DNA from 4 places in the Streptomyces sp. NPDC094143 genome. Region 1 is predicted to be linked to each of the others. Evidence: riboswitches for the same ligand, from Rfam matches in the RefSeq annotation. Region 1 holds a riboswitch; each other region holds the start of a gene.
The links. A riboswitch is a leader RNA that binds a small molecule or an ion and turns the genes downstream of it on or off. The one in region 1 is predicted to bind cobalamin.
Positions count from the first base shown of each region.

Region 1 (5,484 bases):
GCTACAACCAGCTGTACCTGGCCCTGCCGGACGAGGTGCAGCGCGCCGCCGGTTCCCAGGCGCCGCTGTCCTGGCTGTTCGCCCTGTCGTCGGTCCTCGTGGTGTGCGCGCAGCTGCCGGTGACCCGCTGGGCGGGCGACCGCCTCGACCTGCGCCGCTCCATGGCCGCCGGACTGCTGCTGATCACAGCCGGTTTCGCGGTGGTGGCCGCCGCGCGCCCGGCCGGCTGGACGGGTACCGCCGGGCTGCTGCCGGCCGCGGGCTTCGTCGTGCTGCTCACCGTCGGGCAGATGCTCGTGGTGCCCGCCGCCCGGGCCTGGGTGCCCGACCTCGCCGAGGCGGGCCGGCTCGGCCTGTACACGGGCGCGCTGTCCTCCGTCTCCGGTGTGATCGTGCTGGCCGGCAGCGCCGCCACCGGCTCGCTGCTCGACCTGGGGCTGCCGGCGGCCGTGCCGTGGCTGGTCCTGGCGGCCGTACCGGCTCTGGCCGTGGCGCTGCTGCCGCGCCGGGAACACAGAGAGGACCGGCAGGACGGTACGGGCAGGGAGGAGGGGGCGCCCCGGGCGGAGTGATCCGGGCTCCCCCCTCCCCCGCGGACGCACCCCCGGAGTGCGACGTCGCACGCGCCCCGGCTGTCGAGGGGGCCGTACCGTGCGGCTCACCGCCGCGGAGCACAATGATCATCCGGCGCCAGTATCCTGGGTCGGCTGTGGCACCCCCCACCAATCCCCGTGCGACCACGGGGAGTTCGGGCTGCGGCAAAGAACTTCCCACCTGCATGAGACGAGGACGAGTGCTGCTAGCGGGCCGCTACCGGCTGGATGTTGAGATCGGGCGCGGTGGAATGGGAGAGGTCTGGCGGGCGTACGACGAGACGCTCGCCCGAGCGGTGGCCGTCAAGCTGCTGCTGCCCCAGGACACCGACGCCACGGCGGCCTCCCGGTTCCGCCTGGAGGCCCAGACCGCCGGGCGTCTCAACCACCCGAACCTGGTCGGCGTGCTCGACTTCGGCGAGTACGACAACCGGCTGTACCTGGTGATGGAGCTGGTCGAGGGCGACAGCCTCGCCGGGGTGCTCGCCGCGTCGGGCGCACTCCCGGCCGGCCGGGTGGCCGACCTCGCCGCCCAGGCCGCCGCGGGGCTCGCCGCCGCGCACGGGCAGGGCATCGTGCACCGCGACATCAAGCCCGCCAACCTCCTGCTGGACCACCACGGCACCCTGAAGATCGGCGACTTCGGCATCGCCCGCTTCCTCGACGACCCCGGCGCCGCGCTCACCGCGACCGGGCAGATCGTCGGCACCGGCCTCTACCTCGCGCCGGAGCGCGCCCTCGGGCAGCCGGCCGGCCCCGCCTCCGACATGTACTCGCTGGGCTGCGTGCTCTACCAGCTGCTCAGCGGCCGCCCGCCGTTCCAGGCCGACACCGCCGTCGCGCTCCTGCACCAGCATCTCGACGCCGCGCCCGTGCCGCCCCGCGAACTCGGCGTCGCCGGTCTCCCGCCGGCGTTCGAGAACTACCTGCTGGGACTGCTCGCCAAGCAGCCCGAGGACCGGCCGTCGGCCCAGCAGGCCGCCGAGTGGTTCGCCGGCGGCGCCTGGCAGGGGCGGCCCGAGCCGCTGCCGGAAGCCACGCCCCCGACGGCCTCCCCGGTCCCGTCCCCGGCGCCGGCGGCCTACCCGCGGGCCGGGACCGGCGCCCCGGCCACATACGCGCTGCCCACCGGGTCGCGCACCGCCCCGGGCGGGCGGGCCCGCCGCGCGGCACCGCGGGGCGGCCCGGGCGGCGGTCCGCAGGGCGGAGCGGGCAGCCGTGCGCAGGGCGGTCCGGGCAGCCGTGCGCAGGGCGGTCCGGGCAGCCGTGCGCGGGGCGGCTCGGACGGCCGGTCGCGCCTGGCCGTCACGGCCGCCGCCGCGGCTCTCTTCCTCGCGGCGATGTACCTCGGCATGGTGTGGTTCGCGCCCGAGGACACCGCGACGAAGGGCACCGAACCCGACGCCTCGCCGTCGGCGAGCAGTCCGGCGGCCTCCGCGGAGCCGAGGTCGGGAGCCTCCGCCGGTCCGGTCACGTCCACCGCGGGCACCGGCGTGACGCCGGCCGTCGGCACCGTGGGCGATGTCACCCCGTCTTCCGAGGCGCCCGCCGCCCCGGGCCCGGCCGAGCCGACGCCCGGCCCGTCGAGCCCGGCGCGGGAGCCGGGCGCGGGCGGCGCGGAGCAGGTGGAGCAGCCGGGGCAGCGGCCTCCCCACGTCCCCGCGGACGGCGGGGAGGACGAGGACGACGAGGGCGAGGACTGAGCGGGCCTGCGCCGGTGCGCGAGCGGGCGCCCCCTCGCGCGCCCCCTGGGGCGGCTTGTCATCGCCCTGATCCCGGCCTTATTGTCACCACGCCTTGGTGAACGGGAAATCCGGTGTGATGCCGGTGCGGCCCTCGCCACTGTGAATCGGGAAGTCCGGCTCCGGCCCTCGCGGGCAGCCACTGGGTCCTCGTGACCCGGGAAGGCGGAGTTCGGGCGGTGGTACCCGTCAGCCAGGAGACCGGCCAAGGCGCGTCAACCATCCACGAGGTGCTGGAGAGGGTCTGCTGAGCCATGCACATAGCCGAGGGTTTTCTGCCTCCGGTGCACGCGGCCGCCTGGGGCGTCGCGTCGGCGCCGTTCGTCGTCCACGGAGTCCGGTCACTCACCCGTGAGGTGCGCGAGCACCCCGAGAGCACCCTGCTCCTCGGTGCCTCCGGCGCCTTCACCTTCGTCCTGTCGGCCCTGAAGCTGCCGTCCGTCACCGGAAGTTGCTCCCATCCCACGGGCACCGGCCTGGGGGCCATGCTGTTCCGGCCGCCCGTCATGGCGGTGCTGGGCACCATCACCCTGCTCTTCCAGGCGCTGCTGCTGGCGCACGGCGGGCTGACCACGCTCGGCGCCAACGTCTTCTCCATGGCGATCGTCGGGCCCTGGGCCGGCTACGCCGTCTACCGGCTGCTGCGCCGGTACGACGTGCCGCTCATGGTGACCGTGTTCTGCGGGGCGTTCGTCGCCGACCTGTCCACCTACTGCGTCACCAGCGTGCAGCTGGCGCTCGCCTTCCCCGACCCGGGCAGCGGGTTCCTGGGCGCGCTGGGCAAGTTCGGGTCCATCTTCGCCGTCACCCAGATCCCGCTCGCGGTCAGCGAAGGGCTGCTGACGGTGCTCGTGATGCGGCTGCTGGTGCAGTCCAGCAAGGGCGAACTGACCCGGCTCGGCGTGCTGTCCGGCGCGAAGAGCGCTCGGACCGAGTCGGAGGCGGTGGCGCGATGAGCCGGAACACGAAGATCAACCTGCTGCTGCTGCTCGTCGTGGCCGCCCTCGCGGTGCTGCCCCTGGCCCTCGGCCTCGGTGACCACAAGGAGGAGCCGTTCGCGGGCGCGGACGGTGAGGCGGAGTCCGCGATCACCGAGATCGAGCCGGGCTACGAGCCGTGGTTCTCCCCGCTGTACGAACCGCCGTCCGGGGAGATCGAGTCGGCCCTGTTCTCCCTCCAGGCCGCTCTCGGCGCCGGTGTCCTCGCCTACTACTTCGGCCTGCGCCGCGGGCGCCGGCAGGGCGAACAGCGCGCGCTGGAGCGGGAAGCCGGGAGCGCGCCCGCCGGCGCGGCCGGGAAGTCCGCCGACGGTCAGGGCTGAACCCGGGTGCTGCCGATCGACGTGGCGGCGCACAGCAGTCGCTGGCGCCGTCGTCACCCCGTGGACAAGGCCGTGCTCGGGCTCGGTCTCACCGTGCTCGCGATCTCGCTGCCGCCCTGGCCGGGCGCGGCGCTGGTGCTGGTGACGGCCCTGGCGCTGCTGCTGGGGCCGGCGGGCGTGCCGGGCCGGCGGCTGTGGCGGGCCTACCGGGTGCCGCTGGGCTTCTGCGTGACCGGCGCGCTCCCGCTGCTCGTCCGGATCGGCGGCCCTGACGGTTTCGTCTCCCTCGCCGGTGACGGGCCCGTCCGGGCCGGGGAGTTGCTGCTGCGCACCTCGGCGGCCTCCCTGGGCGTGCTGCTGTTCGCCTTCACCACCCCCCTGTCCGACCTGCTGCCGCGCCTGGTCCGGGCCGGGGTCCCCGCGCCGGTCGTCGACGTCGCGCTCGTGACGTACCGGATGAGTTTCCTGCTGCTGGACTCCGTGCGGCGGATCCGGGAGGCCCAGGCCGCGCGTCTCGGCCACACCAGCCGGGCCGCGGAATGGCGTTCCCTGGCCGGGCTGGGCGCCACCGCGTTCGTGAGGGCCTTCGACCGGGCCGCCCGCCTGCAGGCCGGACTCGCCGGGCGCGGCTACGACGGCACCCTGCGCGTGCTGGTGCCTCAGGCCCGGGTCTCCGCCCGCTTCACGGCCGCCGGTTGTGCCCTGCTCGTGGCACTGACCGCTCTCACCTTCGTCCTGGAGAGGCCGCTGACATGAGCGAGCCCGCCCTCGTCGCCCTGCGGGGCGCGTCCTACGGCTACGAGGACGGCCCGCCCGTGCTCAGCGGCCTCGACTTCGACATCCGCGAGGGGCGCGCGCTGGCGCTGCTCGGCCGCAACGGCAGCGGCAAGACGACCCTGATGCGTCTCCTGAGCGGCGGACTGAGGCCGGACGAGGGCCGGCTGACGGTCGACGGGCAGCCGGTGACGTACGACCGCAAGGGTCTGACCCGGCTGCGGACGACCGTGCAGCTGGTGGTGCAGGACCCGGACGACCAGCTGTTCGCGGCCTCGGTCGGGCAGGACGTGTCGTTCGGGCCGCTCAACCTGGGTCTGGACCAGGCGGAGGTGCGGGCGCGGGTGGCGGAGGCGCTCACCGCACTGGACATCACCGCCCTGGCCGACCGGCCCACCCACCTGCTCTCCTACGGGCAGCGCAAGCGCACGGCCATCGCGGGCGCGGTCGCCATGCGGCCCCGGGTCCTGATCCTCGACGAGCCGACGGCCGGACTCGACCCCGACGGCCAGGAAAGGCTCCTCACCACGCTCGACGGACTCCGCGCCACCGGCACCACGGTGGTGATGGCCACCCACGACGTGGACCTCGCGCTGGCCTGGGCCGACGACGCGGCGCTCCTCACCCCGTCCGGCGTCCGCACCGGCCCCGCGCCCACGGTCCTGGCCCGCACGGACCTGCTGCGCGCGGCGGGGCTGCGGCTGCCGTGGGGCGCCGCCGCGGCCGAACTCCTGCGCGCACAGGGGCTGTTGACCGGCACGGAGCGGGGTCCGCGCACGCCGGCCGAGCTCGCCGCGCTGGCGGCCGGGCGGCCGGCGGCGTCCGGGGCCTCGAACGTCCCGCCCCGGCGCGGTCAGTCGAAGTAGGACTGGAGCGAGCCGCGGCGGCGGACGTCGAGGGTCGCGCAGTGGAACGAGCCGCCGAAGGGGGCGTAGTGCAGCAGGTCGCACGGGATCGGCTCGAAGCCCCACTTCTCCAGGGCGCGCAGCATCCCGGTGTGATGCCGCTCGGCGATCACCCGCTTCTCGTCGACCATGAGCACGTTCATGCTGAG
Region 1 covers NZ_JBEOTZ010000004.1:163,855-169,338, forward strand. The annotation lists gene ABTZ58_RS07290 (MDR family MFS transporter) at 1-572, shown strand, start outside; gene ABTZ58_RS07295 (serine/threonine-protein kinase) at 779-2,296, shown strand; cobalamin riboswitch at 2,375-2,559, shown strand; gene ABTZ58_RS07300 (energy-coupling factor ABC transporter permease) at 2,590-3,291, shown strand; gene ABTZ58_RS07305 (energy-coupling factor ABC transporter substrate-binding protein) at 3,288-3,656, shown strand; gene cbiQ (cobalt ECF transporter T component CbiQ) at 3,663-4,412, shown strand; gene ABTZ58_RS07315 (ATP-binding cassette domain-containing protein) at 4,409-5,296, shown strand; gene ABTZ58_RS07320 (amidinotransferase) at 5,284-5,484, opposite strand, start outside.

Region 2 (5,484 bases), on a different contig from region 1:
CCCGGCGAAGACGGCGTGGTCGCGCAGCAGGGCGATCGCGCCGGACATGGCGTGGGTGAAGTCCAGCCAGTGCACCGTGTCGTAGAAGTGGTGACGGACGTTGTCGAAGACGATCGACGACCCGATGCCGGCGATGATCGCCTCCGGGTCGTGGTGGTCCTGGCTGCCGAACGTGACGCTGCCGAACGGCTGGACGCCGACGAGGCGCACCGAAGGGTCGGTGGCGCGCAGGCGCTCCACGAGCCCGCCCGTGGAGGCTCCCGAGCCCACCCCTGCGACGACGGTCAGCGCGGCCCGAGGGAACGCGGCCGTGATCCGGTCGGCGACCTCGTGGTAACCGAGGTAGTGGACGTCGTCGTGGTACTGGCGCATCCAGTGCCAGTCGGGCTGGCCGGCGAGGATCTCCTTGACCCGCCGCACCCGCAGTTCCTGGTCCAGCTTGAGGTTCTTGGAGGGGCGGACCTGTTCCACGGTGGCGCCGAGGATCTCCAGCTGGGCGCGGGTGGTGGTGTCCACGGTGGTGGACGCGACGATGTGACAGCGCATGCCGTATCGATGGCAGGCCAGCGCCAGGGCGTAGGCGTAGATGCCGCTGGAGCTGTCGATCAGGGTCTGTCCCGGGCGGATCGTGCCCCGTTCCAGCAGGTGGCGGACGGCGGCGAGCGCGGAGTAGATCTTCATCGACTCGAACCGGATCAGGACGAGGCCGTCGGTGAGCCGGACGAGATCGGGGACCTTCAGGGCGTCGGCGATGTGGGGGTGGATCACCCGTAGCCTCCTTGGGCGAAGGAACACTGGTGGCCGAGCGAGTGGAAGAAGGCGGAGAGGTCGGACTTCTGTTCGGCGTCCAGGCGGCCGGGGAAGAGGTAGCCGATCAGGCAGCCGGTGTGGGCGACGAAGATGCCGTCGGCGCCGAACCGCTCCTGGTGGGCGAGCATGCTGTCGAACGTCGTCTTGGGCAGCACGCTCTGCGACAGGGTCGCGCTGGCGGTGGCCGCCCGGGCGACGGCGGCCGGGTCGCCGGAGGCGAAGCCCTTCAGCAGGTCGGTCAGGCACCGCTCGTACTCCTCCCCGTGCCGCCGGTAGTGCGCCAGCAGCAGGTCGGTGACGGCGGTGGTGTCCACCGTCCCGGGTTCGCTGATGTACGCCGTGTGGAAGCCGATGTCCGTGCCCAGGCGCCGCACCACCCGGTGCCGGCCACTGAGGTACAGCGCGAACTCGTCGAGGAAGACGCTGTCGGCCCGCTCGACCGCCGCCAGAATGCCCAGGACCACGTCCATGTCGTAGGGCAACGCGAAGAGCCGGAACAGGCAGCGCAGGGTGGCAACGATGTCGGCGGTTGAACTCGCCATCCCCACGCCCACCCGCAGGTCGGAGTGGGCCCTCCAGCGGCCCGGCGGCAGCGTGAGCCCGAAGTGTTCCAGAAAGAGCCGGGCCGCGAGGGCGGCCTTCTCACCGAGAGGCGGCGCGTCCGGCGGCTCGGTCCCTTCAGCGAAGTATGTCCACGAGTGGCGGTCCACGGGGAACGACACGATGGCGATGTCCGGCTCCGTGCCCGCCCGTAGCGGGCCCTGGTACAGCTCGCCCAGCGTGCCGTGGCAGACGCCGGACACGGTACGGCCCGTCACGAACCCTCCCTTGCCGCCGACCCGGTCCTCGAGGTCACCATGCACAGCCCGCAGATCGCCTACGGGCGCAGTGGCAGGTCTTCGGACTCGTGGGCTCGCTCACCGGGGACACCGGTCACCGGTGGGCACCTACCGGCCGTCGCTTCCCCGGTCCCCGCACGACTCGGGCCCAGTGCTGTTGACGGCTGTCGTTCCCACTCACCGCTGCGGGACAGTCCCGGATTCCCACCGGGTTCCCTCTTGCGCCGCGCCACCGGATCCTGACGCCGGGAGGCTCGAACCGACTGCGGACATCAGCGTAGGGCGGCTCCCGCTGCTGCGGCAGAGGGCGCGTCCGTAGTTGTCCGGATGCGGTCGGTCGGGTGGCGGCGCCGGAGAACCTTGAGACGATCCGGCCGGCCCGGGGAGCGACTCTGGCTGGATGTGCCCTCGGTAATCCCGGCCCCGCTCGTCACACTGGTGCGTCGACGTCACCCCACCTCCCCGCGGAGGACCGCGCCCGGAAGGCCCAGGATGCTGCCAGAGACGACGCCGGAGGACAGCGGCACGACAAACCCGCCGCCCGCCCGTGACAAGCGCCCGCCCGAGCGCGTCGTCCTGCGATCCGACCTGCGCGCGGCACTCCCCGACGCGAGCGCGGCTGTGCTGGTCACGGTGGCGGTCTTCGCGTTCCTGTACGCCCGCATGGAGTCGGGTGACTCGGCGACGGTCGCCGTCATGCCGTTCATGAACGACGCCGGCACCTACTGGATGTACCTGCTCAGCCAGGCATTCGGCTGGTCTGGCCTGCTGTGGGCCTGGGGCACGGTCATGCTGGGCCTGCTGCTGTCGGGGCCGCGCCCCACCCGGCTGCCGGTGCCCCGGCAGGTGCTGGAACGCTGGCACCGCACCACCAGCCTGACCACGATGGCCCTGATGTTCGCGCACGCGCTGATGTTCGCGGCGGAACTCGTGCGCTATGAGGCTCAACTGGGATGGGTCCAGCGGCTGTGGGCGGGATTCGCGGACACGTTCGTGCCCGGTTGGTACGACTCCGGAACCGGCAGGATCGCCATCCCGCTCGGCCAGGGCGCTCTGTATCTGGCCATCCCATTGGGCCTGTTGTTCTACATCCGCCACCGCATCGGCGCCAACACCTGGCGCCGACTGCACCGCTTCGTCATCGTCGTCTACGTGCTGAGCGTGTGGCACACCCTGCTGTACGGCACCAACGTCTGGTACGGCGAATGGCCGCGCACCGTCCTGTGGCTGCTGCAACTCCCCGTCGCCGTCATGCTGTTGCTGCGCCTGCTGAGACCCGCCCGGCGGGCCGAACGGCTGGGCGCGCCAAGACGCCGGGAGGGCGGACCGCTGTCCGTCCGGGCGATGCCGGGCTGGGGGGCGCGGGCCGCTGGCCGTGTGGCCGCCGTGGCCGTCGTGGTGGGGCTCGTCCTCGTCGTGGCGTCGGGCCGAGACGGCGGCAGGGAACGCCCGGCCGAACCGCCCACGACGAGCCCGCACGCACAGGAGTCCGATTGATCCCCGGCCGCCGACCGGGAAGGCTCGTACGGGTACCCGAAGGCGGGGACGTGCTGAGGCCGTGCTGGATCGCTGTGTGCCGGGACGGCTGCTGCGGCACGGCAGCGCCCATGCGCATTTTCGGCATGCCTGAACGCGCGTGCGACCAGGCCAACTTGGTCGATGCGCAGCAACCCTCCGCCGGGCGTGCGGCTAGGTCTAAAACTGACGGACGTTGTTGACAGGTGGGTCTCCCGTCCCTAGGAGACCCCCATGACTGAACGCGAGCTCGCAAGACGCGCCCGCCATCGGCTCGCAGTACTGCGTCACGCGGAAGAGGTGAGCGGCAACGTCGCCGCCACCTGCCGCCACTACGGCATCAGCCGCCAGTGCTTCTACACCTGGCGCCGACGCTACGAAGCCGAGGGCCAAGGTGTGGAAGTGGGAGGAGAGGGCGATCGTTGGCACGTTCGACTTGTGGCTGTGCAACGACCCGGACCGGCCCCATACGTGGCTGGTGGTCAGCGTCGGGCTGTGGACCGAGCCGCAGTTGTTCGACGAAGAGCCCGCCGCCCGGCTCGGGCACTTCGATGCCACCCCGCACCAGCCACTGCTGTTCCTGCCGCGCCCGCCGGGACCTGCGACCTTCACCGCCCGGGTGACCGGCGGCGCCTTGCCCGACAAGAACTCTTCGCGAGCCAAGGGAGCCGACACGGTCGGCATGGCCCATCAGTGGGCCGCGAACGACCCGGCCGTCCTGGCCGCACGCGTCCGCAGGGATCTCACCACGCTGCTGCCCCACCTGCCAGCCCCGCGCTGAAGGAACCCTCTGGTGCCGTCGTACGCGAAGGACCCGCGCTGCACCGCCATGGCCGATGCCCTCATTCACCTACTGCGCCGGGCCTGCCCGCAGGACGCCGGCGGGTACGGCGGCTACTACCAGGTGGACTTCGGCGATGAGGAAGCCATCGCGCTGGGCGGGGTGGAGCTGATCCGGGCCGCGATGCGCAAGGCGGCCAAACAGCTCCGCTGGAAGGTCACCACCATCGGGTGGACCGGCACCCGCAACGGCACCGTGATCGCCGTCCAGGACACACGCGAGGTACCCGACGGGTTCCGGGCTCGGCGAGGCGATGAACGACAAGCTGAGCGCGGCGCTCCACAAGGTCTGGGGCGAACCGGGCCCGGCGCCGTGCAGCGCGGCTCGGTGCCGCTGATGACGCAGGAGTCCCGCGCGGCCGTCGCCCGGGACGACGCCTGAACCGACCGGCCCCCGATGCGGATCAAGCGGCCCGGACCTCCCCAGCTCCTGCGGCGGGTATTCCCACTGGATGCCGGTATGCAGCACGAACAGGGTCCCGCACAACGCCAGCCGGCCCGGCACCCGCGGGCCGGCCCGCCACCAGCTTCGGACCTCGCTTCGGCAACAACGACTCGATGAGCGACCACAGTGACTGCCTAACCACGGCATGCCTGATCTCTCAGGCGGCCGGGGTGTGTCGCCCTCGGAAGTCCATTCAGCGTCCCGTCGTGGTCGTGCGGGAGCATTGCGCAGTTCTGGCACCTTTCCGGCAGCGTCGCCCCAGCGATGGGCTGGGGCGGGCTGGGTGGGAGTCGGTCCCCCGAGCGGGGCGGAGTGGTCTCAGCTGTGGAAGTCCGCCGCATGGAAGATTTCAGTGATCAAGCCACAGCCCCACTCACTGCAATCTTCCCCGCAGTCCGACACTCGCTACCAGCGGCCGTCAGACCGCGGACAAGGAGGCTCGTGCACGCTACTCCCGCGGGCGGCGTACTCGGCCTGCTGGCGGGCGTGGCCGGCGGCACCTGGCTCTCCTGCTTCCGTGACATGCCCGGATGCCTTCCCCGCGGCCCATCAGCCACCCGGGTGCTGGTGAAGGGGTGTGAGCGGCTCAGGCGGCCAGGGCCTCGTCCAGGGTGGGGAGGCATTCGATGATGTCGTCGACGCCGACGATGTGCAGGACGTACAGGACGGAGTCGGTGGCTCCGGCCAGGCGGATCAAGCCGCCGGCCCCGGACACGGCCTGGTAGGCGGCGATGAGGATGTTGACACCGGTGGAGTCCATGAAGGTGACCCGGCTCATGTCGATCACGATCCGGGGCCGGGCGGTGCCGGTGACGTCCAGGGCGCGGCGCAGCTGGTCGCCGGTGTGGTGATCGATCTCCCCGGTCAGGGTCAGCACGCGGATGCCGTCCGTGGCGGTGGCCACGACCGACAGCCCCCCGGCCGGTGCGGCCCGCCCGGTGTCCACTTTTCGCCCCTCAGTCATTAGGTGATACTTGCACATCAAGACCTTCGGCCCTAAGACGGTGTCCTATGTGGTGAGGCGGACGTACCGCT
Region 2 covers NZ_JBEOTZ010000079.1:57-5,540, reverse strand. The annotation lists gene ABTZ58_RS39000 (cysteine synthase family protein) at 1-768, opposite strand, end outside; gene ABTZ58_RS38995 (GHMP family kinase ATP-binding protein) at 765-1,628, opposite strand; cobalamin riboswitch at 1,685-1,928, opposite strand; gene ABTZ58_RS38990 (ferric reductase-like transmembrane domain-containing protein) at 2,142-3,146, shown strand; partial or broken gene ABTZ58_RS38985 (IS481 family transposase) at 3,399-3,500, shown strand; gene ABTZ58_RS38980 (hypothetical protein) at 3,559-3,945, shown strand; gene ABTZ58_RS38975 (hypothetical protein) at 3,958-4,386, shown strand; gene ABTZ58_RS38965 (STAS domain-containing protein) at 5,036-5,413, opposite strand.
Region 2: it holds a riboswitch for cobalamin, as region 1 does, so the genes downstream of both, ABTZ58_RS38995 (GHMP family kinase ATP-binding protein) here and ABTZ58_RS07300 (energy-coupling factor ABC transporter permease) in region 1, are expected to answer to the same signal.

Region 3 (5,484 bases), on a different contig from region 1:
GAACGCCGTGTGGAGCTCCCTGCCGTTCGTGAAGGCCGGCGACGTGCACCGGCTGCCCGACGGCATCTGGATGTTCGGCGGTCCCGGCTCGATGGAGGCGTACATCGACGCCCTCGTCGGCGCGCTGACGAAGTAACGCCCCCATGGCCGTCGCCGAAGCGCCCTCCGCCGTCCGTCCCCCGGCGGCCGCGACCCGGTCGGGCGCGTCCGCGGTGACGGCCGGACTCGTCCTCCTCGTCGCCGCCCTCGCGGTCGTCGACATCACCCAGGGCACCGCCGCCGTCGGGCCGGCGCAGGTGTTCAAGGCCCTGACCGGGCAGGCCGATCCGGCCGACGCGTCCGTGGTGATCGCCTCCCGGCTGCCGCGCATGGCCGCGGGGATCCTGGTCGGCGTCGTCCTCGGCATCGCGGGCGCCGTCCTGCAGGCCGTCAGCCGCAACGTGCTCGCCTCGCCCGACACCCTCGCGGTGAACGCCGGTTCGTACCTGGCGCTCGGGCTGGTCGGCGCGACCGGCGTCTCCCTGCCGCTGCTCGCCTCCTCGGGCGTGGCCTTCGCGGGCGGGCTGGTGGCCGCGGCCGTGGTGCTCGCCCTGTCCGGCCTCGGCACGGGCACCGTACGGCTGGTGCTGGCCGGCACCGCGCTCGCGCTGGGCCTGAACTCCCTCACCGAGGGGCTGCTGCTGCTGTTCCCGCAGCAGACGGAGGGCCTCTACCAGTGGAACCAGGGCAGCATCGGCCAGAACGGCTTCGACGGCGTCCTGCAGATGCTGCCCGTCGCCCTGGTGGGGCTCGCCGGGCTGCTGCTGGTCGCCCGGCGGGTCGACGCGCTCGCCCTCGGCGACGACGCGGCGCGCGGGCTGGGCGTGCCGGTGCACGCCACCCGCGTCACGGTGGTGGTGCTGGCGGCGCTGCTGTCCGCGGCGGCCGTCACGCTCACCGGCCCGCTCGGCTACGTCGGGCTGTGCGCGCCCGCCCTGGTCCGTCCGCTCGCCCGCCGGTTCCGGGGTTTCACCCGCGCGCGGGCGGCGCTGCCCGCGGCGGGGCTTGCCGGGGCGGCGCTGGTGCTCGGCTCGGACGTGCTGCTGCGGGCCCTGATCCCGGCGGACACGGCGGTCGGCGTGCCCACCGGCATCGTCACCAGCCTGGTCGGGGCGGTGTTCCTGGTGGCGACGGCCCTGCGGCTGAAGGACACGGCCGGGGTGGAGGCACCGGACCGGCTGCGCGTCCCCGGCCGGACGGCGTTCCTGGCCACGGTGACCGCCCTGGCCGCCGTGGTCGTCGCCGTCGCCCTCGCCGGTGTCCTGCTGGGCGACGCAAAGCTCCTGCTCGGCGATGTCGCCAACTGGGCGCTGGGACGGGCCGGTCAGACCGTCTCCTTCGTCCTGGACACCCGTGTGCCGCGGGTGCTGGCGGCACTCTGCGCGGGCGCCGCGCTCGCCCTGGCCGGCACGCTGGTGCAGGCCGTGACCCGCAACCCGCTGGCGGAGCCCGGGGTGCTGGGCGTCTCGGGCGGCGCCGCGCTCGGTGCCGTGCTGCTGGTGACCACCGTGCCCGCCGCCGGCTCCTGGGGCGTCGCGGGGGCCGCCTTCGCGGGCGCGGCGCTGGCCTCCGCCCTGGTCTTCGGGCTCGCCGCCCGCGGCGGCTACCAGCAGAGCCGGCTGGTCCTCGTCGGCATCGGCGTGGCGGCCGGGTCGACGGCCCTGATCAGCCTGCTCATCGTGCTCACCGACCCGTTCAACGCCACGAAGGCGCTGACCTGGCTGTCCGGTTCGACGTACGGGCGGACCACGGCGGACGTCGTGCCCGTCGCGCTCGTACTGGCCCTGGGGCTGGCCGTCGCGGTCGCCCGGCGCACCGAGCTGGACCTCGTCTCGCTGGACGGGGACACCCCGCGGCTGCTGGGGCTCGGACTGCCCCGGGCCCGGCTCGGCTTCCTGGTGGTGGGCGTGCTGCTCGCGGCGACCGCCGTCGCCTCGGCCGGCACCATCGGCTTCGTGGGCCTGGTAGCGCCGCACGCGGCCCGGGCCCTGGTGGGCCGGCGGCACGTGCGGGTGGTGCCGGTGGCCGTGCTGCTCGGCGCCGCGCTCGTCGGCACGGCCGACCTGCTGGGCCGGACCGTGATCGCCCCGGCCCAGCTGGGCGCCGGCCTGATGACGGCCGTGATCGGCACCCCGTACTTCCTGTGGCTGCTGGTCCGGAGCCGGAGGGCGGTCTGAGGCCGGTGTCAGGGGCGGTCGCCGTCCCGTCGCGCCCGGGGGCTGAAGACGTACAGGCCGAGGATGTCCGGCAGCGGGGCGACGCCCGGGCCGCCTGCGCGGACCCAGGAGACGACGTCCTCGGTGGCGTCCGGGTCGTTGACCAGGCCGAGCCAGACCGGCCTGGCACCGGCGGCCCGGCCCGCGGCGGACGGCTGCACGACGACCACGTTGGCCTGGTCGCAGACGTCGAGGCAGTCGGAGACCCGCACGGGCGCCGCCGCACGCAGGCGCTCGGTCTGGGCCGCGTGGTCGACGCCGGTCACCTTGGGGCTGCCGCAGCAGCAGTCGCGGCACACCACGATGCGGCACGGCGGAGGGCCGCTCGGGGTGTCGTCCAGGGGTTCGCCGGCCGGCGTCGCGGGCATGCCGCACCTGCCCTCTCTCCGGGGAGATCCGCCCCGGTGGTCCGTGGAGGAGGCGACCGCGTGAGTCTCCTGGCTCTCGGGTCGACGCCGGTCCCGGCCTTCCCACCCGCTCGCGGGCAGTGGCATGTCGGGACCGGCTCGCCGATCACAGTGGCGGGACCGCGCCGGATTCACACCGGCTTCCTCGTCCGCCGTCGCCTTTGTCGCCGGTCATCATTCCACGGGGCCGTGACGGGGTCAGGACCGCCTGAGCGGGTTCGGCAGCGGCAGGTAGCGGGCGTCGGCGCCGTCCGCGCCCGTCCAGCGCAGCAGCAGGTTCGTCTTGGCGGGGAGCGTCGGGGAGGCGAGCAGGGCGGGGATCTCCGGCAGGTCGTGCCGGGCGAGTTCGCGCCGGGCGGCGGGCCAGGGGTCGAACCCGGGCCGGCGCTCGGCGAGGGCGCCGCCGATCTCGGTGAGGTGGTTGACGACCAGGCAGTACACCAGCCGCTCCCAGCCGGCCGCGCGCTCCACGTCCGGCAGCAGCTTCACGCCCTCGGCGTCCCGGTACAGCACCTGCACGGGCATGCCGTCGGCGTCCACGGCGACCAGTGTGTTCTGCAGATGGGCCTCGACGACGACGCCGTGCCCGGCGAAGGCCGCCAGGACCGGGGGCACGGCGTGGGACAGATAGGCCTCCCACCAGGCCTCCGGGTGGGTGACCCGGTCGAGCGGGTTGCCGTCGAAGCCCTCGACGAGACCGGCCGCGAGCAGCGGGGTCGCCCCGGGCACGAGGCGGCCGGCGAAGCCGTCGCGGACCAGGACGGCCAGGGCCTCGAAGGCGAAGCATCCGGTGCGGTACCCGCGGTCGCCGAGCCAGCCGGGCGGGCCGTCGTACGCCGCGAAGGCCGCGCTCGTGGCGGAGTCGGTCCGGCGCAGGGCGAGCAGGTCGTGGCGCCAGAGCCGGCGGATGTCGTTGGTGATGCGCACGTCCAGGCTGAACTTCAGGAACAGGTCCCGCCCGGGGACGTAGAGGGTGCGGATCGCGGCGGTCGGCCAGGTGTCGCAGGCCGTGGTGCCGAGCCGGAGGAGTCTGCCGTCCGCGAAGGCGGGGGCCAGCTCCCGGGCGGCCAGGCCGAGCTGCCAGGGGTGGGCCGGGAGCAGCCGGTAGCCGGGCGGGGCCGTGCCGAGGGCGTCGAGGGCGGCGGTGTCGCCGTCCTCCACGACGGTGTCCTCGCGCAGGCCGAGCAGGACCAGCGGGAAGCGGGCGTACGCCTCGGGCGCGTACGGCAGCCAGGCCGCGGCGGGGCCGCCGCCGCGGGCCTTGGGGGCGGGGTGGTGGGTGTGGCCGGTGAGCAGGCACTGCTCGGACCGCTGGTAGAGGTCGTCGGGCGGGGTGGTCCCGGCGCGGGCGGCGAGCAGCGCGGCCACCACGTCGCGGCTGTCGGTCATCTCGGCGGGCAGGCCGGGGTTGTCCAGACCGGTGCGCCGGCGCAGTTCCCCGGCGACCAGGTCGACCAGCTCGGTGTGGCCGAGGCGCCGCCAGGCACCCCCCGCCTCGACCTCGGGCGCCGCGGGCCGCCGGGTTGCGCGCACGCGCAGCAGGCGGTCCCCGCCGGGCAGGTGGTACACGCGGTGTCCGCCCTCCTCACGCACCGGCCGGGCGACCTCGCGCAGCAGGCAGTTGAGCAGGGGCACGGCGGCGTACGCGTCGGCGAGACGCCCGATGGCCGGGTCGTCACCGTGGGCCGAGTCGTCGTCGGCGGGCGGGGGCATGAGGTCCACGCGTTCCACTCGTCCCTACGGTCCTTCCAGCGTTCCGGGCGGAGATGATCAGTATGTCGGTCGTCGCCATCCCGCTGTGACGCCCTATTCGTACCCGAGGAGCCCGCCCGTGCACCGTCCCCCCAGCGCCGAGGCCGAGGTCGCCGACGAGCTGTCCGTCGTCCGGCCCGGACTCCTGCCGCGGTACGAGGCCGAACTGCCCGGTGCCCGGGCGGCCGTGCTGTCCCGCCTGTGGCGCGGCCTGACCCATGATCCACTGCCCTGGGTGACCGGCGGGCGGCGGTGCCGGGACGGACTGACCCTGTCGCTCGCCGACGGCCGCCGGCTGCACGGTCCGCTGCCCGATCCGTACGCGACCGGGGCGTACGTCACCGCCGTGCGGCTCGACGGGAGGGAGTACGCCGATCCGGCACGGCTGATGACAGACCTGGGCGTGCCGCACTCCGCCTCCTTCGCGGCCGAACTCGGGCACGGCGTCGCCTCGCTGGCGCTGTCGAGGGCGGGGCAGGAGGAGGACCGCCGGGCGTGGCCGGAGTGGGACTGGGAGTGGGAGCAGCGGATCGTCGACGGGCACCCGTTCCACCCGACCTGCCGCTCCCGGCCGGGCTTCTCGGTCGCCGAGCAGCTGGCCTACGGGCCCGAGCACCGGCCGGTGGTGGAGCTGGGGCTGGTGCCGGTGCCGGCGGCGGAGTGCCTGGTCAGTGGCGTGTGGCCGGAGGAGCTGCGGGACGGGGGGCGCGTGGTGCTGCCGGTGCACCCCTGGCAGGCGGCGCACGTGCTGAAGCGGGCGTGCGAGGAACACCGTCCCGGGCATCCGCTGATGTCCCTGCGGACGCTCGCCCTGCCCGGCGGGCCGCATGTGAAGACCTCGCTGAGCGCCCGGCTGACGTCCTCGGTCCGGGACATCTCGCTGCCCTCGGTCGCCGCCTCCGCGCTGCTGTCGGACTTCGCCGCGCTCCCGGCCGCGCGCACGGACGGGCTGCTGCACGTCACCCGCACCCTGGGCGCGGCGGCGGCCGGCTCGCCCGATTTCGCGGCCGTGCTGCGGGAGTCGCCGCAGACGTACGCGGGCGGCGGTGAGCGGGTGCTGCCGGTGGCCG
Region 3 covers NZ_JBEOTZ010000001.1:459,371-464,854, reverse strand. The annotation lists gene ABTZ58_RS02045 (iron-siderophore ABC transporter substrate-binding protein) at 1-136, shown strand, start outside; gene ABTZ58_RS02040 (iron ABC transporter permease) at 144-2,216, shown strand; gene ABTZ58_RS02035 ((2Fe-2S) ferredoxin domain-containing protein) at 2,225-2,623, opposite strand; cobalamin riboswitch at 2,686-2,809, opposite strand; gene ABTZ58_RS02030 (IucA/IucC family protein) at 2,861-4,393, opposite strand; gene ABTZ58_RS02025 (IucA/IucC family protein) at 4,494-5,484, shown strand, end outside.
Region 3: it holds a riboswitch for cobalamin, as region 1 does, so the genes downstream of both, ABTZ58_RS02035 ((2Fe-2S) ferredoxin domain-containing protein) here and ABTZ58_RS07300 (energy-coupling factor ABC transporter permease) in region 1, are expected to answer to the same signal.

Region 4 (5,484 bases), on a different contig from region 1:
GCGATGAGGACGCGTTGGCGTTCACCGCCGGAGAGCTGGTTGAAGGTGCGGTGGCTCAGGTCGGTGGCGTCCACCGCATCCAGGGCCTTCTCGATCAGGTCTGCGTCCTCGGGGGTGTCCCCATCCAACAGCCGCTTGTGCGGGGTGCGGCCCATCGCGACGACCTCGCGCACGGACAGGTCGAAGTCGGCGCCCGACTCCTGCACCACTGCCGCCACGGTTCGGGCCAGTCGGCGCACGGGCAGCGACCAAGCATCGGTTCCGTCAACCCTGACGTGGCCGGCCGCGGGACGCAGGACGCGGTAGACGGCGCGCAGCAGGCTGGATTTGCCGCTGCCGTTGGGGCCGACGACCCCGATGACTTCGCCGGGGCGTGCGGTCACGGAGACGTCATCGATGAGGCGGTGGGCGCCGGCGGTGAGGGTGACGCCGTCGATGATGAGTTCGGTGGCGGTCATGCCCCTCCTTAGTGGGTGGTCTGCCGTGCGTCGCGTCGCATCAGCCACAGGAAGAACGGGCCGCCGCACAGGGCCGTGAGCACGCCGACGGGGATTTCCATGGGGGCGGCGACGACGCGTGCGGCGATGTCGGCACAGATGAGGAAGACCGCGCCGCCGAGCGCGGCTGTGGGCAGGACGCGGCGGTGGTCGCCGCCGACGGCCAGGCGGACGATGTGCGGCAGCATCAGCCCAACGAAGCCGATCGGCCCGCACGCCGCCACGAGGACGCCGGTGACGAGGGAGAGCAGGATGAACATGTGGGCGCGGAAGCGGGCCACGTCCAGACCCATGGTCGTGGCGGCTTCCTCGCCGGCGAGGAGGAGGTTCAGGTTGCGGGCCTGCACCATGAGGACGGCGATGCCCACCAGCAGGGCGGCGCTGGGCAGCCACAGGGTGTCCCAGCTGACGCCGCCGAGGCCGCCGAGGGTCCATGCGAGGACCGCGCGGGCCTCGTTGCCCCGGTCGTTGGTCAGCAGCAGCAGATCGAGTACCGCGGTCAGTACCGCGGCGACGGCCACTCCGGACAGGACCAGCCGTGCGGAGGTGATCCGGCCACCGGTGCGGGCGGTTGTGTAGACGAGCAGCAGTGCGCCGAGCGCGCCCGCGAACGCGGCAACGGACAGCGACACCGGCCCGAACACCGAAACGCCGAAGACGATCACCACGACGGCGCCCAGCGATGCCCCGGAGGAGACGCCGAGCAGGTAGGGCTCGGCGAGCGGGTTGCGGATCAGAGCCTGCAGGGCGCTGCCCACGACCGCGAGTCCGGCGCCGGCCACGGCCCCGAGAAGGACGCGTGGCACGCGGACGTCCAGCACGATGGTCTCCCGCGCCCGCGACCAGTCCGGCTCCACCCAGTCGGCGCCCAGCGCGTGCGTCGCGATGCCCCACACCTGGCCGGGCGGCACCTGAACCGAACCGATCGCCAAGCCCGCCGTGGCGGAGACCACCAGCAGGACGGCCAGGACGACGAGCGTGACGGTGAAACCGGCCGGACCGACCCGCCTGTTGTCCCACTTCTCCGGTCGCACGGCCCGCCCGGCGGCGGTCTCGGTGACCGGGGCCCTCACGCGAAGCTCTCGGGATGGATGCCGCGCGCCAGGTCCTCCACCGCGTAGGCGGACCGCACGCCCACCAGCGTCGCGGTCAGCGGCAGCACGACGAACCGCTTGTTCCTGATGGCGGGCACGTCCTTCAGAGCGGGCTGAGCGAGCAAGAACTTCTTCTTCTGCTCGACGCTTCCGGCGCCCGCATAGTCGTAGATCGCGATGACTTCTGGTCTGCGCTCGACGACCTGCTCCCAGGAGACGTCACCGAAGACGGCGTCGAGATCGGCGAAGACGTTTCGGCCGCCGCCCAGACGGATCAGTTCGGTGCCCAGGCTCTTGCCGCCCGCGGTGAAGGCGGTCTTGTCGCCGCTGTCGTAGACGAACACGGACACCTGGGGCTTGCCCTTGACGGCGCTGGTGGCTTTGTCGACCCGTGCCTGAAGGTCGGCGATTAGTCTGTTCGCGCGGTCGGGTACGCCGAAAACCTTGCCGACGCTGCGGACCTCGTCGTAGGTGTCCTGCATCGTCACGCGCTTCTTACCGCAGTACTCGCCGTTGAGGTGCGTGTCGATGCCGGCGTCGGCGAACGCCTCGCGGGAGCGGCCCTCGTGCTCGGCGAAGGCGCTGCCGTAGCCGCCGTAGACGAGGTCCGGCTCGGCCTCCAGGACGGTCTCGAAGGACGGCTCCTTCTTCGCCAATTCGGGGATGGACTCGTAATCCCTCTTCAGCTCGGGCAGGACGGCGGAGTCGGGGAAGGCGGTGCCGACCATGCGGTCCTTCAGGCCCAGGGAGAGCATGAGTTCCGCCGGGTGCTGGTGGATGGTGACGACACGCTCGGGCGCCTTGTCGTACGTCGTCTTCACGCCGCAGTTGTCGACGGTGACGGGGAAGCCGCCGGCCGCCGGGGCCGTGGCTTTCGTGTCCTGGGCGGTGTCTTGAGACGATCCGCAGCCGGCGGTCAGCAGTGACGCCGACAGTGCCACGGCCGCGGCCGTCGCGCGCAGGGCACGGCGTCGGCGGGCAGGGGTGAACAGCGGGGGACGGGACGTGCCGTCGTACACGTGAAGCCTCCTGGGGAGTCCGCGCTCCTCGGAACGGGCCCGCGACAGGCCAGTGTCCTGACTCCCGGATCGACGCTCCCCTTTGCCTTCCCGCGCGGCACGCAGTGGCGTGTTGAAGGGTGCACTCCCCGGTCACAGTGGCGGGACCGTGCCGGATTCGCACCGGCTTCCTGTCTCCCGTCGCGGTGATGACCCGCTGATACTACGGTCTGCCGACAAGCGGCCAAAAGGGCGTGCGAACATGCCCGAGCGCCCCTGCGCGGCCTTCACGCCTCGCGCACTGCCCGCAGTATCAGCCGTTCGGCGTTCTCGTCGTAGGGGCGGCCGTCGAAGCCGCCGAAGACCTCCACCCGGCTGAATCCCGCCTCCTCGACCATCCGCCGCAACTCGACTGCGCTGTACACGAACCACACCAGGCTGGCCCGCGTGATCCGCTCGCCCCGGACCAGGACCCAGTCGCTGCGCAACCTCGCCCAGTCGTCCAGCACGGTGTCGGTCTGCACCATCAGGTCCTCACCCCGCTGCACCACCTTCGGCGGGGTGACCTTGCGGGCCAGCAGTTCCTTGCCGGCCAGGTCCAGGACCAGGATCCCGCCGGGGGCCAGGCAGGTGTACATGGTGCGCAGTACGTGGGCGTTATCGGCCGGATCCTCGAAGTAGCCGAAGGAGGTGAACATGTTGAGGACGACGTCGAAGCAGCCGGGCGCCTCGTATGCGCGTGCGTCGGCCTGTACATAAGTGACCCGCTCGCCTGCGTCGGCCGACCGTTTGCGCGCCCGGTCCAGCATGGCGGGGCTCAGGTCGACCCCGGTGACGTCGTGGCCGCGGCGGGCGAGCGGAACAGTGAACACACCGGGGCCGCAGCACAGGTCCAGCACCCGGGCGCCTGCGGGGAAGGCCAGCAGGGGAGAGGTGTTGAGGAGGTCCTCGGCCTGCGCGTAGCGCTGTTCGGAGAAGAGGAAGTCGTAAAACTCGGTCCAGAAGTCATCGTCCTGGAACCCGCCCGTCCGTGTCATGCGGCTTCAGTGCTCCTTCGTCGTCATCGTGCGGGTGGCAGTGCGGTGTGCGGTCGCGGAACGCCAGCAGTGCGGCGGGAAGCAGCAGGCACTGCACGGCGGCCAGCAGCCAGAACCAGCCGTCGTTTCCGGCGTGGCCGGTGAGCCTGTAGAGCTGCCCGCCCAGTACTCCGCTGGCACAGGCACCGAGTCCCGCGGCCAGCCGCTGCTGGCCGAAGACCACGGCGTCCGAGCGCCGGCTGCGGCGCAGTGCCTCCAGGTCGTTCTTCAAGAAGAGGACAATGTCACCCAGAGTGATCAGGGTTCCGCCCGCCAGCAGGGCCGGCCGGGTGCCGACCGCCAGCACGGCCAGCCCGGCCGCCAGGCCCGTGAAGCCGACCGTGAGGGCCGTCGCATAGGGCATGCGCCGGATCAGACCGGACGCCAAGGGCTGGACGACGATGACCAGGGTGAAGCAGAGCAGCAGGACCAGGCTGTAGAACGCGCTGGACGCCCGCTCGACGGCGTACACCGCCAGGAAGTGCTGGAAGTGGAAGTACAGGTAGAAAGCGAGCGCGTTGGCGGCGAAGGGCAACACCGCCACTCCGGCGAGCAACCCCCGCGCGCCTGCGCCTGGCTCCGGACCCGGCTCTTGACCGGCCTTGAGGTCAGGGAGGCGGGCGTGGCCCGCGGTGACCAGGACGAACAGCGCTGTGACGGCCACGAACAGCCAGCCCGGAGAGGACAGCACGAATGGCCCCGCCACCACCGGCCCCACCGCCATCCCCGCGTTGAGCGCCGCGTTGCCCGCCGACAGGAACACGGGCCGGCGCTCGTCGTCCACGCCGTGCACGAGGTAGGCCTTGTTGGCGGGCAGGTACAACGCGGCGCCGCAGCACGTCAGGATGAGCGCTCCGACGGCCAGAGGCGGCCAGCGCAGGGCCAGCAACAGGCCCACGAACCCGGCTGTGCGGATGATCAGCGCCCACAGCATGGTGCGGCGCAGTCCGATGCGGTCCGCCAGGGCGCCGCCGAAGATCCCGCCGGAGAACTGCACGAGGGAGGCCACGGCCAAGACGACGCCGACCGTGCCGAGTCCCATGTCGAGCCGTTCGTGCAGGAACACCGACATGAACGGCAGCACCATGAAGCTGCCGAGCGGGATCAGAAACGAGCTGAGCAGCAGGAAACGCAGCGATCCGTCGAACGTGGACAGCGCGGATCGCAGGCCCTTCCCGCCCGCTGCGTGGTCAGCCACCGCCGTTCCCGGTCCGCGGGAACGGCTCCGTCAGCACGCGTAAGGCGTTGGCGGCGGCCACCGCATGGTGCGTGGCCAGCTCGGCCGTCTCTGCTTCCGCGTAGACGATGCCGGCGTATCCGCGGCTGTCGGCCAGGTGCTCGATGCGGTCGCCGACGGACCTGACCGGGTACCAGGCCGGTGATCCTGGCATGTCCGACAGCCGCTCCAGCCCCGCCACTTCCGTGAACACCCCGGGTGCGGCCGGGTAGCCCAGGACGAAGGCGACCGCCGGGCCGCCGGGCAGGCCGGCGTCCAGAAGGCGGGGACGACGCCCGAGCGCAGCCTCGACCATCGCCTCGTACACGTTGACGCCCAGCGCCCGGCACATGCCCTCGCCGACCAGTGCGCCTCCGATCCGGGGATTGATCTCGACGACCTCCGGGCCGCCGGCGGTCAGGACGAACTCCAGGTGCGCGAAGCGGTCGGTGTAGCCGATCGCCGCGAGCACCTCGCCGAGCCACCGCTCCACCACGGCCCGCCGCGCCTCGGGGAAGGCCACGGGGAACGCGGTGATCTCCTCCCGGAAGTACGGCTCAGGGGACATCAGCCGGCTGGAGACGCCCAGCAGCCGGGTCCGGC
Region 4 covers NZ_JBEOTZ010000079.1:6,399-11,882, reverse strand. The annotation lists gene ABTZ58_RS39030 (ABC transporter ATP-binding protein) at 1-458, opposite strand, end outside; gene ABTZ58_RS39025 (FecCD family ABC transporter permease) at 467-1,570, opposite strand; gene ABTZ58_RS39020 (ABC transporter substrate-binding protein) at 1,567-2,610, opposite strand; cobalamin riboswitch at 2,641-2,822, opposite strand; gene ABTZ58_RS39015 (class I SAM-dependent methyltransferase) at 2,877-3,626, opposite strand; gene ABTZ58_RS39010 (MDR family MFS transporter) at 3,595-4,863, opposite strand; gene ABTZ58_RS39005 (ATP-grasp domain-containing protein) at 4,856-5,484, opposite strand, start outside.
Region 4: it holds a riboswitch for cobalamin, as region 1 does, so the genes downstream of both, ABTZ58_RS39020 (ABC transporter substrate-binding protein) here and ABTZ58_RS07300 (energy-coupling factor ABC transporter permease) in region 1, are expected to answer to the same signal.